DNA from 2 places in the Roseateles sp. GW835-FHT13E02 genome. Region 2 is predicted to be linked to the other one. Evidence: riboswitches for the same ligand, from Rfam matches in the RefSeq annotation. Region 2 holds a riboswitch; the other holds the start of a gene.

Region 1 (7,157 bases), on a different contig from region 2:
CCGCAGCAGCTGCAGGCTCAGGTGGCAAGGCACCGGCCAGGTCCAGCTGCAGCTCGCCGCCGGTTTGCAGCAGGCGCAAAGCCTGGTTCAGCACCGCCTTCAGGCCCGCGGCCTCATGCTGCAGACCGCTGACATCGAGCAGTTCCAGGCTTTCGCCGTGCAGCTCGATCGGGCCATGGGCGGCCGACAGATCGCGCAGCGGCAGGTCCAGCGGGCGGCTCAGGTCGAGCAGCAGATCGGGCTCTTGCTCGGCATCGCGGCTGATGTTGAGCCAGCCGGCTTTGTAATCCGCGCCAGCGCCCATATGCAGGCGCTGCGGCCGCCAGGGCTCTTGCGGCAGGGCCGGCAGGCGCTCGACGGCATGGTTGGCCGCAAAGGCGAGCATCTCGGCATAGGCCACGGCCGGGTCGGCCTGCTCAAAGCGCTCCAGCGCCAGGCGGGCGAAATCAAAGAACGCCGGCGTGCCGAAATCCTCGCTGAAGAACTGCTCCAGCTGCCCGCCCTCCAGCCACAGGACCGAGTCCTCGAAGGCCGGATGCACCTCGGTGCCCGGCACGCGCTCGGAGATGACGGGCGTACCCAGGGACAGACAGATCGCCGCCCGGGTCTGCTCGAAGCGGCTGCTCTCGTAGAAATGCACATTGAGCACGGCCTTGGCCTGGCGGATGAACTCATCGCGCTCGGGGCCGTAAAGCGGGCCATCGAACAAGGCCACGCTCAAGCCCAGGGCCTCGATGCAATCCAGCCAGGCGCGGCGGCGCTCGTTCATGCTGCCGATGAACAGCAGATCGATGGGCCGCTGCTCCAGCGGGATGGATTCCGCCGGCTTCAGGTACGGTGCATGCAGCAGGGGGAACACCGGCACCTGATCCGGCCGGGCGCGGTAGGCGCTGCAGTTGGCGGCGTCGTAGTCCACCACCGGCCAGTTCGCCAGCAGCTGCAAATACTCGGGCGAGACCTGGGCGCCGCCCTCGCCCAGCTGCTCCAGGTTCACAAACACGCAGACATGGCGATCGAGCAAGGCCGGCTCAAAACCGAGATGGGCGCCAAAGATGAAATTGATCGCACCGTGGCGCAGCCGGTTCTTCGCCATGCTGACCTCGGCCCCGAGGCGGCGGAACTGGTAGCGGAAGTAGCGCGCCTGATCGAGCAAGCCCAGGGAGTGCACATAGGCCCCGGGCTGCTGGATGCAGAGATGAATTTCGGGCGTGGTGTGGCTCATGGGCGCGGTGTTGCCTGCAAGGCGTGATTCATGCTGCGGCCAGCATAGGCAGAAGCAGCGCCCGCCATGGCGTGATGAACGTGAGGAAGCCGGCGCATTTGTGGATTTGCGAAGAGGCCTCGCCACGGAGCCACTTTTTGCGCAAAAACCAGGGCTACAATCGCCGCCGTCAGGAGAGAGCTTCCTCGCGGAAGCCGCCGAAGGCGCAGTGGCACTGGTGATCCCACGCTGCGAACGCTCAGGCAAAAGGACTGATAAAACGCCCGTTCACAAAACGTCGGGCGTCCTCACTGGAGAGAGACGGGTTTCGAGCCCGTCCACCGAAGGGGCAAGCTGTTGGCAATACGCCGGTGGCCAATCTCTCAGGTAAAGCGGACAGCGAGGGCATTCCCCCCACTCCTTGAGCCGGTCTCAGGGGCGTGGGCCAGATGATTGCCCTCGAAAGCTGCTCCCATGTCCGCTGCTGACTCCTCCGCTCCCCTGCTCAAGACCCCCCTGCACGCCCTGCACATCGAACTCGGCGCCAAGATGGTGCCCTTCGGCGGCTACGACATGCCCGTGCAGTACCCGACCGGCGTGATGGCCGAGCACAAGCACACCCGCGCGGCCGCCGGCCTGTTCGACGTGTCCCATATGGGTCAGGTCCGCCTGATCGGCGACGGCGCTGCTGCCGCGCTGGAAACCATCGTGCCGGTCGATGTCATCGACCTGGGCCTGTTCAAGCAGCGCTATGCCTTGTTCACCAATGAACAAGGTGGCATCCTGGACGACCTGATGATCGCCCGCCGCCCGGACGACCTCTTCGTCGTGGTGAACGCCGGCTGCAAGGTGCAGGACATCGCCCACATGCAGGCCAAGATCGGCGACAAGTGCCAGGTCTTGCCCCTGCCCGAGCAAGCCCTGCTGGCCCTGCAAGGCCCGCAAGCCGTGACCGCCCTGTCGCGCCTGAACCCTGAAGTCGCCAAGCTGACCTTCATGACCGGCGGCTTCTTCAATCTGGACGGCATTGAGACCTTCCTGACCCGCTCGGGCTATACCGGCGAAGACGGCTTCGAAATCTCGGTCCATCAAGACAAGGCGGTCGAGCTGGCCCGCAAGCTGCTGGCCCAGCCGGAGGTCAAGCCCATCGGCCTGGGCGCGCGCGATTCGCTGCGCCTGGAAGCGGGCCTGTGCCTCTACGGCCATGACATCGACACCGGCACCACCCCGGTGGAAGCCTCGCTGACCTGGGCCATCCAGAAGGTGCGCCGCGCCGGTGGCGCCCGCGCCGGCGGTTACCCCGGCGCGGCCGTGGTGGACGAGCAGCTGGCCAAGGGCGCCACACGCAAGCGCGTCGGCCTGGTCAGCAGCGAACGCATGCCGGTGCGCGAAGGCGCCAAGCTGGTCAACGCCGAGGGCGTGGAAATCGGCGTGGTCACCAGTGGCACCCTGGGCCCCACGGTGGGCAAGCCGGTGGCCCTGGCTTACCTGGCCAAGGAATTTGCGGCCCTGGGCACCGAGGTCTTCGCCATCGTCCGCGACAAGCGCACACCGATGACGGTGGCCAGCACCCCGTTCACGCCCAACGGCTACTACCGCGGCTGAACGGACGAGAGCCGGCTCGGCTCACGTCGCGCTTGCCCGGCACCGATCGGGCACCCTACATTTCATTTTCTTTCTCCTTTCCACCTTCCGAAAGCAACGGAGCACCGCATGAGCAACATCAAGTACACGCCTGACCACGAGTGGGTCCAGATCGAAGCCGACGGCATCGTCACCGTGGGCATCACCGTGCACGCACAAGACGCCCTGGGCGATGTGGTGTTCGTGGACCTGCCGGCCGTGGGCAGCAGCTTCGAAGCCAAGGAAGTGGCGGGCGTGGTGGAGTCGGTCAAGGCCGCCGCCGACGTCTACATGCCGGTCGCCGGCGAGATCACCGAAGTCAACGAAACCCTGCGCGACGACCCGTCGCTCGCCAACAGCGACCCGCTGAAGACCGGCTGGTTCTTCAAGGTCAAGTTGAGCAATCCGGCCGAGCTGGACGGCCTGATGGACAGCACCGCCTACGACGAGCTGGTCAAGAACAGCTGATCAAACCGGCCGCGGCGGCTCCATGAGTGAGGCCGCGGCACCCCCTGCCACAGAGCGCAGTCCTTGCGCCTTGCTGTGGCAGGCTCTCCCGAACACAAACAGCCTGAGGCTGCCACAAGCGGCGCCAGGCTCCAAGGATTTGCCATGTTGATGTCCGCCCTGCAGCCCCTGTCGGTGCTTGAGAACGCCACCGAATTCCAAGCCCGCCACATCGGTCCCGATGCCGCTGACGAAGCCGGCATGTTGTCGGTGATCGGTGCCGCCTCGCGCCGCGCCCTGATCGAAGCCGTGGTGCCCGCCAGCATCAAGCGCTCGGTGGGCATGGACCTGCCGGCTGCCGCGACCGAAGCCCAGGCCCTGGCCGAGCTGAAGGCGCTGGCGGGCAAGAACAAGGTGCTCAAGAGCTATATCGGCCAGGGCTACTACGACACCCTGACCCCGGGCGTCATCCTGCGCAACATCCTCGAGAACCCCGCCTGGTACACGGCCTACACGCCCTACCAGGCTGAAATCTCGCAAGGCCGCATGGAGGCCCTGGTCAACTTCCAGACCATGGTGACCGACCTGACCGGCATGGCGATTGCCAACGCGTCCATGCTGGACGAAGCCACCGCCGCCGCCGAAGCCATGACCCTGGCCGCCCGCGTGGGCAAGAGCAAGAGCCAGACCTTCTTCGTCGCCGACGACGTGCTGCCGCAAACCCTGGAAGTGGTGCGCACCCGTGCCGAGCCCCTGGGCTTCAACGTGGTGGTAGGCCCGGCTTCCGAGGCTGGCAAGAACGAGTGCTTCGCCGCCCTGCTGCAATACCCCGGCGTGAACGGCGATGTGCGCAGCCTGCAAGCCGCCGCCGACGCGGTCCATGCCCAAGGTGCGCTGCTGATCGCTGCCGCCGACCTGCTGGCCCTGACCCTGATCAAGGCCCCCGCCGAGCAAGGCGCCGACATCGCCGTGGGCACGACCCAGCGCTTCGGCATGCCCATGGGCAATGGCGGCCCGCACGCCGCTTACATGGCCTGCAAGGACGAGTACAAGCGCAGCCTGCCCGGCCGCCTGGTCGGTGTGTCCATCGACGCGCATGGCAAACCCGCCTACCGCCTGGCCCTGCAGACCCGCGAGCAGCACATCCGCCGCGAGAAGGCCACCTCCAACATCTGTACCGCTCAAGTGCTGCCGGCCGTGGTGGCCAGCATGTACGCCGTGTACCACGGCCCGCAAGGCCTGAAGCGCATCGCCCAGCGCGTGGCCTCTTTCACCGCCGTGCTGGCCGAAGGCCTGAAGAGCCTGGGCTTTGCCCTCGGCAACGCCAGCGCATTCGACACCCTGCATGTGCAGACCGGCGCACAGACCGCGGCCATCCAGGCCCGCGCCGTGGCCGCCGGCATGAACTTCCGCCGCGCCAGCGCCGAGGCCCTGAGCCTGTCGCTCGACGAGACCACCACCCGCGCCGACCTGGCCGCCGTGCTGGCCGTGTTTGCTGATGGCAAGGCCCTGCCGGACCTGAGCGCGTTCGACAAGGGCATCGCCAGCCTGATCCCGGCCGAGCTGCAGCGCACCAGCGCCTACCTGAGCCACCCGGTGTTCAACCGCTACCACTCCGAAACCGAAATGCTGCGCTATCTGCGCGGCCTGTCGGACAAGGACCTGGCGCTGGACCGCAGCATGATCCCGCTGGGCTCCTGCACCATGAAGCTGAACGCCACGGCCGAGATGATCCCCATCACCTGGCCCGAGTTCGCCGGCGTGCACCCGTTTGCCCCGCACGATCAGCTGCAGGGTTATGCCCAGCTGAACGAACAGCTGACCGCCTGGCTGTGCCAAGCCACCGGCTATGCCGGCATCAGCCTGCAGCCCAATGCCGGCTCGCAAGGTGAGTACGCCGGCCTGCTGGCCATCAAGGCCTGGCATGAGTCCCGCAATGAAGGCCATCGCAGGATCTGCCTGATCCCCGAATCGGCCCACGGCACCAACCCGGCCTCGGCCCAGATGGTGGGCATGCAGGTCGTGGTGACCAAGTGCGACAAGGAAGGCAATATCGACCTGGCCGACCTCAAGGCCAAGTGCGAGCAGCACAGCGCCAACCTGGCCGCCATCATGATCACCTACCCCTCGACCTACGGTGTGTTCGACACCCAGGTCAAGGAAATCTGCGCCCTGGTGCGCAGCCACGGTGGCCGTGTCTATGTGGACGGCGCGAACATGAACGCCCTGGTCGGTGTGGCCGCACCGGGCGAGTTCGGCGGCGATGTCTCCCACCTGAACCTGCACAAGACCTTCTGCATTCCGCACGGCGGTGGCGGCCCGGGCGTCGGCCCGGTCTGCGTGGTGGCCGATCTGGTCCCCTTCCTGCCCACCCACCGTTCGGCCGGCTACGACAGCAAGACCGCCATCGGCGCCGTGTCCGCCGCACCGCTGGGCAATGCCGCCGTGCTGCCCATCAGCTGGATGTACTGCCGCATGATGGCCGCTGAGGGCCTGCAGGCTGCGACCGAAGTGGCCATCCTCTCGGCCAACTATGTGGCCGCCCGCCTGGCCGATGCCTACGACATCCACTTCAGCGGCAATATCGAGGGCATCAAGGGCGGCGGTGTGGCCCACGAGTGCATCCTGGACATCCGCCCGTTGAAGGACGCCACCGGCGTCGGCGCCGAAGACGTGGCCAAGCGCCTGATCGACTACGGCTTCCATGCGCCCACCCTGTCCTTCCCGGTGGCCGGCACCTTGATGGTGGAGCCGACCGAAAGCGAATCCAAGTTCGAGCTGGACCGCTTCTGCGACGCCATGCTGGCCATCCGCGCCGAGATCGCCAAGGTGGCCGACGGCAGCTGGACGGCAGAAGACAACCCGCTGGTCAACGCCCCGCACACGGCAGAAAGCCTGCTGGCCGCCGAGTGGACGCACGGCTACAGCCGCGAAGAAGCCGCCTACCCGGTGGCCTCGCTGCGCCGCCAGAAGTACTGGGTGCCGGTGGGCCGCGTGGACAACGTCTACGGGGATCGCAACCTGAGCTGCTCCTGCCCGCCGATGAGCGACTACGCCTGAGCGTCCCAGGACGCTCGGCACCGCCCTGCCAGAGCCGGCTTGCTGTCTGATGGACCTCTCACCATCGACGCCAGCCGGCTTTTTTGTCACAAGGCCGGCCTGATTCATCGGGCCGTGCTCGAATCTCACACCAACGCTTGGAGGCCCCATGGCCGTTTCAGTCTTCGACCTCTTCAAGATCGGCATCGGCCCGTCCAGCTCGCACACCGTGGGCCCCATGCGTGCGGCACGCATGTTTGTGCAACGCCTACGCCACGAAGGCCAGCTCGAGCGCACGGCACGCGTGATCTCGCAGATGTATGGCTCGCTGGGCGCCACCGGCAAGGGCCACGGCAGCGACAAGGCCGTGCTGCTGGGTCTGGCCGGCCATGAGCCGGATACGGTCGATGTCGAGCAGGTGCCGGCTTACCTCGACGCCATCCGCAGCGGCGGCCGCATCCGTCTGGGCGGTGAGCATGAGATCGAGTTCAACGAGGCCAAGGACCTGGTGCTGTTCAAGCGCCAGAGCCTGCCCTTCCATGCCAACGGCATGCGCTTCTCGGCCTTTGATGCCGAAGGCGTGGAGATCCAGCAGCGCACCTACTACTCGGTCGGCGGCGGCTTTGTCGTCAGCGACGAGGTGGCGGCCGACGGCAGCAAGCAAAAAGTCATCGCCCCCGATGCCACCGTGCTGCCCTACCCCTTCAAGACCGGCGACGAGCTGCTGGCGCTGACGAAGCAGCACGGCATCAGCATCGCCGAGGTGATGCGCCGCAACGAACGCCACTGGCGCAGCGATGAAGAGACCCGCGCCGGCCTGCTGAAGATCTGGCAGGTGATGCAGGAC
Region 2 (7,157 bases):
GTGGCGCCGCTGCAAGCCCGGCTGGATCGGGCCCACAGCCTGCTGGAGGCGCTGGGCGAGATCGATGGCCATCTGGATGCCTTGAACTTGCAGGCCCTGATACAGGCCCGCCAAGGCGACTACGAAAAGGCCCTGCATTTGGACCAGCGAGCCCTGGAACTCGCCCGCCTCCACCAGGCCAGTCATGCCGAATCTCGCGCCCTGAACAATATGGCGGTGACCCGCCTCACGCAGGGCCAATTCCCGGAGGCCCTCGAGTTGCTTCAGCTCAGCCTCGCACTGGCCGAGCACAACGGATCCATCGTCGACCAGGCCTATGCCCTGGGTCAGCTGGGCCAGGTGCTGCAAGGCATTGGTGAGATGGACTTGGCCGCGGAGCATCTGCAGCGCAGCCTGCGCTGCGCGCGCCAGACCCAGGACCTGGCGCGCCAGGCGACCAGCGCGCTGGACCTGGGCACACTGCTGAGCAAACTCGGCCAGCATGCAGAGGCTTGCCTTCTTCTGGACGAAGCGCTGAACCTGTCGCGGCGCACCGGCAATGTCAACGATCTCGGCCAGGCACTGCTGGGCCTGGGCCAGTCCTGCCTGGCGCGAGGGGCAGTGGACGCGGCCCTGGCCGCCTTCGAAGAAGCCCGGCCGCTGGCCCTGAGCGTGGGCGACAGCCCATCGCTGTGCAGCATCGAGTTGGGCCTGGCCGACGTGTGGCAAGCCCGGAACGATCTGCCGCAAGCCCAGGGCGCCCTGGAACGCGCACTGGCTCATGCCACGAAAGGCCGGCTCACCGCCCTGGCAAGCCAGGCTCATCGGGCCCTGTCCGAGCTGGCCGAGCGGCGAGCCGATCACGCCCTGGCCCTGCAGCACTACAAGGCCCACCATGCCTGCGAACAACGCCTGCTGGGCGAGCACTCGCAGCAGCGCCTGCGCGGCCTGTTCGTGCGCCAGCAGGTCCAGGCCCTGAGCCAGGAATTGCAGGCAGCCCGACAGACGGATCAGGAAAAGCAGGCCTTGCTGACGCAGCTCGCGGCGCAAGCCGACTTGCTGCGCCAGCTCAGCCATGAGGACGCCCTGACCGGCCTGGCCAATCGCCGCTGGCTGGACCTGCTGCTTGAACAGGAGTGCGAGCGCGCGGCGCGCTTTCGCCACCCGCTCAGCCTGGCCATGCTGGACCTCGATCACTTCAAGGCCGTCAACGATCGCTTCGGCCATGCGGTGGGCGATGCCGTGCTGCGCCAGCTTGCTCGCCTGCTGCGTGACCACTGCCGGCGCGCCGATGTGGTGGCGCGTTATGGCGGCGAGGAGTTCACCCTGATCCTGGTGGAGGCCCCCCTGCCCCTGGCCAGCCAGCTGTGCGACAAGCTGCGCCAGCAGATCGAGCGCTTTGACTGGCGCAGCCTGCACCCCGATCTGCATGGCATCACCGTCAGCATGGGCCTGGCCGGCAACGCCGAAGCCCACACGCCCGAAGCCTTGTGCGCCCTGGCCGATGAGCGCCTCTACCAAGCCAAGGGCGAGGGCCGAAACTGTGTCCGTCCGACCGGACTCCTGGCCGACTCTCGCTGATCCCAGGGCTGCCCCGCATTTGCCCTGACTTCGCACACAGGCAAGCCCGTCTACACTGCACACCGGATTCAGGAGAGTGCAGGCCCGCTTTGGACCCTGCCGCCGAAGGCGCAAGCTCCCATACTCGCTCAGGCCCCGTACTGGATCCGTCAACAAGCCGAATGCTGGAGAGAGCGGCCCGCGCAGACGATGCGCAAGCCGCCACCGAAGGAGCAAGGCCATGCCCCCGGGGCGCGGCTGAATCTCTCAGGTAACAGGGACAGCGGGAGCGGCGCGCGTCAAGCGCACGCTCTTGCTGCCACTGCCCGATCTGTGCTCTGCCCGGCTCGCGCCCCACCCTGGGGTGCCTCACCTGCCTGGAACGAAACACAGCCCGAGCTGGGCCTGGGCGTACGCCTGCGCGTCTCACGCAACGGTCTGTTTGTCTTGTTTCAGGAGTGCACACATGCACGCAATCGTCCTGGGCGCCGGAGTCACCGGCGTCACCACCGCCTGGTATCTGCGCCAATCGGGTTTTGAAGTCACCGTGATCGACCGCCAACCCGCGGCCGGCCTGGAAACCAGCTATGCCAACGGCGGCCAGATTTCCGTCTCGCATGCCGAGCCCTGGGCCAACCCGGGCGCGCCGCTCAAGGTCTTGAAATGGTTGATGAAGGAGGACGCACCCCTGCTCTTCCGCCTGCGCGCCGACCCGGCCCAGTGGCGCTGGGGCCTGCAGTTCCTGCGCGAATGCACGCCGGGCCGCACCGCCCACAACATCCGCAACATCGTCAACCTCGGCCTCTACAGCCGCGAGCAGCTGCAGCGCCTGCGCGCCGCCACCGGCATCGCCTACGACCAGCGCCAGCAAGGCATCCTGCACTTCTACACCAGTGAGCAGGAATACGCCGCGGCGCAGGAGCCGGCTCGCATCATGCGCGAGCAGGGCTGCGAGCTGGACATGAAAACGCCCGAGGAATGCGTGGCCATCGAGCCGGCGCTGGCGCAATGCCGCGCGCAGATCGTCGGCGGCAGCATGACGCCCAGCGACGAATCGGGTGACGCCCATCGCTTCACCCAGGCGCTGGCCGCCCTGGCCGCGCAGGCCGGGGTGGAGTTCCGCTACCAAACCCGGGTGCTGGGCTGCGAGCGCGAGGGCCAGGATCTGGCGCGGGTGATCGTGGCCGATGCGAACGGTGAAATCGAGCGGCTGGCCGCCGACCGCTTTGTGCTGTGCCTGGGCTCCTTCAGCCGCGGCCTGGCGCGCGAGCTGGGCGTGTCGCTCAACATCTACCCGGCCAAGGGCTACTCGATGACGCTGCCGGTGATCTCGCCCGCGCACAGCTACCAGGTCTCGCTGACCGACGACGAGTACAAGCTGGTGTTCTCGCGCCTGGGTGATCGCCTGCGCGTGGCCGGCACGGCCGAGCTCAATGGCTATGACAGCACGCTCAATCTGCGCCGCTGCGAGGCCTTGCTGCGGCGCACGCGCGAGCTGTTCCCGCAGATGGTGGCGCCTGAGGGCCAGCCCAGCGGCGCCCAGTACTGGACCGGCCTGCGCCCGGCCACGCCCTCCAACCTGCCTTACATCGGCGCCAGCCGCGTTGGCCGCCTCTTCCTCAATACCGGGCACGGCACCCTGGGCTGGACGCACAGCTGCGGCTCGGCCGCGGCCCTGGCGGACCTGATCTGCGGCCGCCGGCCCGAGCTGGATTACGCCTTCTGCGGGCCCGAGCTCGGCGCCTGGGCCGGCCGGGCGCAGGCGGCCACTTGAGTGAATCGGCCCAGACCCGCCGGCGCGGGCCTTGTAAGCCGGCCGGCCTTCCTCTACCCTGAGGCCAGAGCCGAGCGGACCCGTCCCTTGCGTCAGAGCCCGGCACCGTGCATGCATCCATCACCGCGCCCCACGAAAGCCGGGGCGCCGGAGAGCCAAGGAGACTGCCATGAGCCCGAGCCCGAACGGCGACGCCAGCCGCGCCCCATCCTCCACCGGCGCGCCCCAGTCGCTCCTTTCGCCAGCGGTCGCGGCCTTGCGCAGCCTGGCCCTGGTCGGCCCCGCGGCGGCCGGCAAGACCAGCTTGCTGGAGGCCTTGCTGCTGCAGGCCGGCGCCATCACCCAGGCCGGCACGGTGGAGCGCGGTAACACCGTCAGCGATTTCGATCCGCTGGAGCGCCGCCTCCAGCATTCCCTGCACAGCAGCGTGGTGCACCTGGAGCATGGCGGCGTGCGCATCCACGCCATCGACACCCCCGGGGCGGCCGATTTCATCGGCCAGTCCCTGCCGGCGCTGGAGGCCGTGGACACGGCCGTGCTGGTGCTCAACGCGCAAAGCGGGCTGGAGCCCATGGCCAGCAAGATGATGGAACCCGCCGCCCAGCGCGGGCTGTGCCGGCTGATCGTGATCAACAAGATCGATCTGGCCGAGCTCGACCTGCCAGGCCTGCTGGCGCAGATCCGCACGGTGTTCGGGCGTGAATGCCTGCCGCTGAACCTGCCGGCCGAAGGCGGGCGGCGCGTGCTGGACTGTTTCTACAACATCATCGGCCAGGCCGATTTTTCCTCGGTGGGCCAGGCGCACCAGGCCCTGGTCGAGCAGGTGGTGGAGGTGGATGCCGCGTTTGTGGACCGTTATCTCAGCGAAGGCGATGTCGACCCGCGCGAGCTTCACGCGCCGCTGGAGCAGGCCTTGCGTGAGGGGCATCTGATCCCGATCTGCTTCACCTCGGCGCGCAGCGGCGCCGGCGTGGCCGAGCTGCTTGATGTGATCGAGCGCCTGCTGCCCAACCCGGCCGAGGGCAACCCGCCCCTGTTCCTGCGCGGCGAGGGCCCCGAGGCCCTGCCCCTGCAAGCCTTGCCCGAGCCCAGCGCCCATGTGCTGGCCCATGTGTTCAAGATCATCTCCGACCCCTACCTCGGCAAGATGGGCGTGATGCGCGTGCACCAGGGCACGCTGCGCCGCCACAGCCAGCTCTTCATCGGCTCGGCGCGCAAGCCCTTCCGGGTCAGCCACCTCTTCCTGCTGCAGGGCGGCCGGCATGTCGAGGTGGAGCAGGCCCTGCCGGGCGAGCTCTGCGCCATCGCCAAGATCGACGACCTGCACTACGACGCCGTGCTGCACGACGCGCCCGAGGATGCCCACATCCATTTGCGCCCGCTGGACTTCCCCGTGCCCGTGCATGGCCTGGCCATCCGCCCGGTTCGCCATGGCGACGAGCAAAAGCTCTGGGAGCAGCTGAGCCGCCTGGTCGAGGAAGACCCCTGCCTGCGGCTGGAGCAGGCTGGCCAGACGCAAGAGACCGTGATCTACGGCCTGGGCGAGCTGCACCTGCGCCTGCTGCTGGAGCGCCTGCGTGAGAGCTACAAGTTCGAGCTGCACACCCAGCCGCCACGCGTGGCCTACCGCGAGACCATCTCCGCTGCGGCCGAGGGCCATTACCGCCACAAGAAGCAGAGCGGCGGCGCCGGCCAGTTCGGCGAGGTCTATCTGCGCGTGGAGCCGCTGGCGCGCGGCGCGGGCTTTGAGTTCATCGACGCGGTCAAGGGCGGCACCATCCCGGGGCAGTTCATGCCGGCCGTGGAGAAAGGCGTGCGCTCAGCCCTGGCGACCGGCGTGGTGGCCGGCTACCCGCTGGTGGACCTGCGCGTGACGGTGTTCGACGGCAAGCACCATTCGGTGGACAGCAAGGAGGTGGCCTTTGTCACCGCCGGCCGGCGCGCCCTGATCGCCGCGGTCCAGGAAGCCCGGCCCCTGGTACTGGAGCCCGTGGTGCATCTGGAAGTCCAGGCGCCGGAAGCCGCGATCGGCGACATCACCGGCGATCTGGCCGCCCGGCGCGGCCAGGTCAATGGCACCGAGAGCCCCTTGCCTGGCCGCAGCATCGTGCGCGGCCTGGCGCCGCTGGCCGAGCTGAGCCAGTACCAGAGCCGGCTCAATGCACTGAGCAGCGGCCAGGGTCGCTACAGCGTGCGGCTCTCTCATTACGAAGCGGTGCCGCCCCACACGCAAAGCCAGCTGATCGCGGCCTACCAGGCACAGGAAGAAGACTGAAGCCTGGCCGATCCGAAGGCATCGACTCTTTATCAAAAAGTCAAAATAGCCGCGACACACTCCGCGCGGAGCAGGCAGACGCTGAACCCCGCCCCGGCAAGCCGGATGAACGAGGCTTTATCATAGGGGGATGTCATCCGCCCCCCGGGACGTCGCCCAGATCCGCTTGGACAACGCGATGCTCCTGTTCGAAGAATTCGTCGCCGTCTCCGTCAAGCACCCCGATCCCGCCACCTTGCGTGGGCTGGAGCGGCGCTTTGCCGAGCGTTTGCAGATCCAGCCCAGTTACTGGAGCCAGATCAAGAGTCGCTCGCGCCAGATCGGCGAGCGCCTGGCGCGCCAGTTCGAGCAGCTCTTCCACAAGCCCCTGGGCTGGATGGATCAGAGCCACGCCGCCGGCGAGCCCGAGCCGGCCAGCCAAGAGCGGGAGGCCACGCCCAGCGTGCCGCAGGACGATGACGAGCGCTTCATCGTCGGCCTGGTGCTGACCTACTACCGCCGCCACCCGCAGCGCGCCCGCACGCGCCTGCTGGACCTGCTCGGCGAGGTGCTGACGCCGCCGCAAGAAGCGCCACCAGCCGGCAAGCTGGCGGCCACCGCGCCCGGCAAGTCGGCACCCTTGCCGGTCTTGCCCGCCAGCCCACCCTCGCGTGGCACGGCGCCGGCCACCGGCGGCGCGGCCGAACTCGACGAGTGGCGGCGCTTGCAGCAAGGCATTGCGCCGCTGAAACCCAAGAAGCGCTGAACGCAGCGCTCGAGCCACGCAGCGGACTTGGCACAAGTGCCTGTGCCTGCGCCGGCGTCGGCGTCGCGATCGATCACACCAAGGTGCACGTCTCCGCTCCGCAGCCGAGCCGCCATCAACGCCGCTTGGCGGGTCCATCCACCCCACACATCGGCCTGAATCCAGCCCCCGCCTCCTGGCCGGGAGGAACTCGGGCCGTGGCGGCTTGCGCACATTTCTTTATCTCTTTTGATAAAAAGTATATGCACAAGATAAACAGTCGTTTATCATTTGCTCAAGCGAGCGGATCGCGGCGCACCCCAAGCAAGGCGCCGCTCGTGAAGGTCCCTCTCCCCCTGTCTTAACCGGGAGCTGCCCGCCCCCGCTAGCGCTGGAGTCCAGCCAGGCACATCCCCGCCAAGGGATGCACCCCGGCGTCTTCACCCAGCGCCCTGCGATGCGCCGGCCCAGTGCCCACCGTCGCTCGGTCCGCACCGAGTCTTTCGCGAGTCAGTTCAAGCGTTCTCTGCGCCTTGCGCGGCACTGAAGCGATTCAGCGCCACCAGGCCGAGCCGCTGCATGGAGTTCCGGCGGGTGCCTGCCCTGGAGGGCAGCGCCATGCCCCAGATGGTTTTGTTTCTTGTTGGCTGCACCCAGTCGAGCCGCCGCATGGCCAAAACCGATGTTTCGGTCTTTTTCTTGACCTTGCCACCCACCGGGCGCGCTGTACGGCGCCCAGGAGATTGCCACATGACCCAGTTCACCTCACCCCGCCCGCTGAACCTGCGCCTGCAAAAGCCCCGCAATCCGCTGGTGGCGCCGGCGCTGATGCGACAGGCCGGCAA

What was found. Region 2 has a riboswitch for glycine ahead of AC1Q6P_RS23230 (D-amino acid dehydrogenase). Riboswitches for the same ligand answer to the same signal wherever they lie in the genome.
Positions count from the first base shown of each region.
Region 1: another riboswitch for glycine. It lies ahead of gcvT (glycine cleavage system aminomethyltransferase GcvT); the one in region 2 lies ahead of AC1Q6P_RS23230 (D-amino acid dehydrogenase).

Region 1 is NZ_JBXAGJ010000011.1:48,094-55,250, forward strand. Features, by position in the region: gene AC1Q6P_RS12355 (hypothetical protein) at 1-1,222, opposite strand, end outside; glycine riboswitch at 1,383-1,486, shown strand; glycine riboswitch at 1,503-1,611, shown strand; gene gcvT (glycine cleavage system aminomethyltransferase GcvT) at 1,676-2,806, shown strand; gene gcvH (glycine cleavage system protein GcvH) at 2,915-3,292, shown strand; gene gcvP (aminomethyl-transferring glycine dehydrogenase) at 3,437-6,331, shown strand; gene AC1Q6P_RS12375 (L-serine ammonia-lyase) at 6,480-7,157, shown strand, end outside.
Region 2 is NZ_JBXAGJ010000036.1:17,023-24,179, forward strand. Features, by position in the region: gene AC1Q6P_RS23225 (GGDEF domain-containing protein) at 1-1,560, shown strand, start outside; glycine riboswitch at 1,620-1,713, shown strand; glycine riboswitch at 1,715-1,833, shown strand; gene AC1Q6P_RS23230 (D-amino acid dehydrogenase) at 2,006-3,313, shown strand; gene fusA (elongation factor G) at 3,483-5,588, shown strand; gene AC1Q6P_RS23240 (hypothetical protein) at 5,719-6,333, shown strand; gene AC1Q6P_RS23245 (hypothetical protein) at 6,828-7,028, opposite strand; gene AC1Q6P_RS23250 (hypothetical protein) at 7,063-7,157, shown strand, end outside.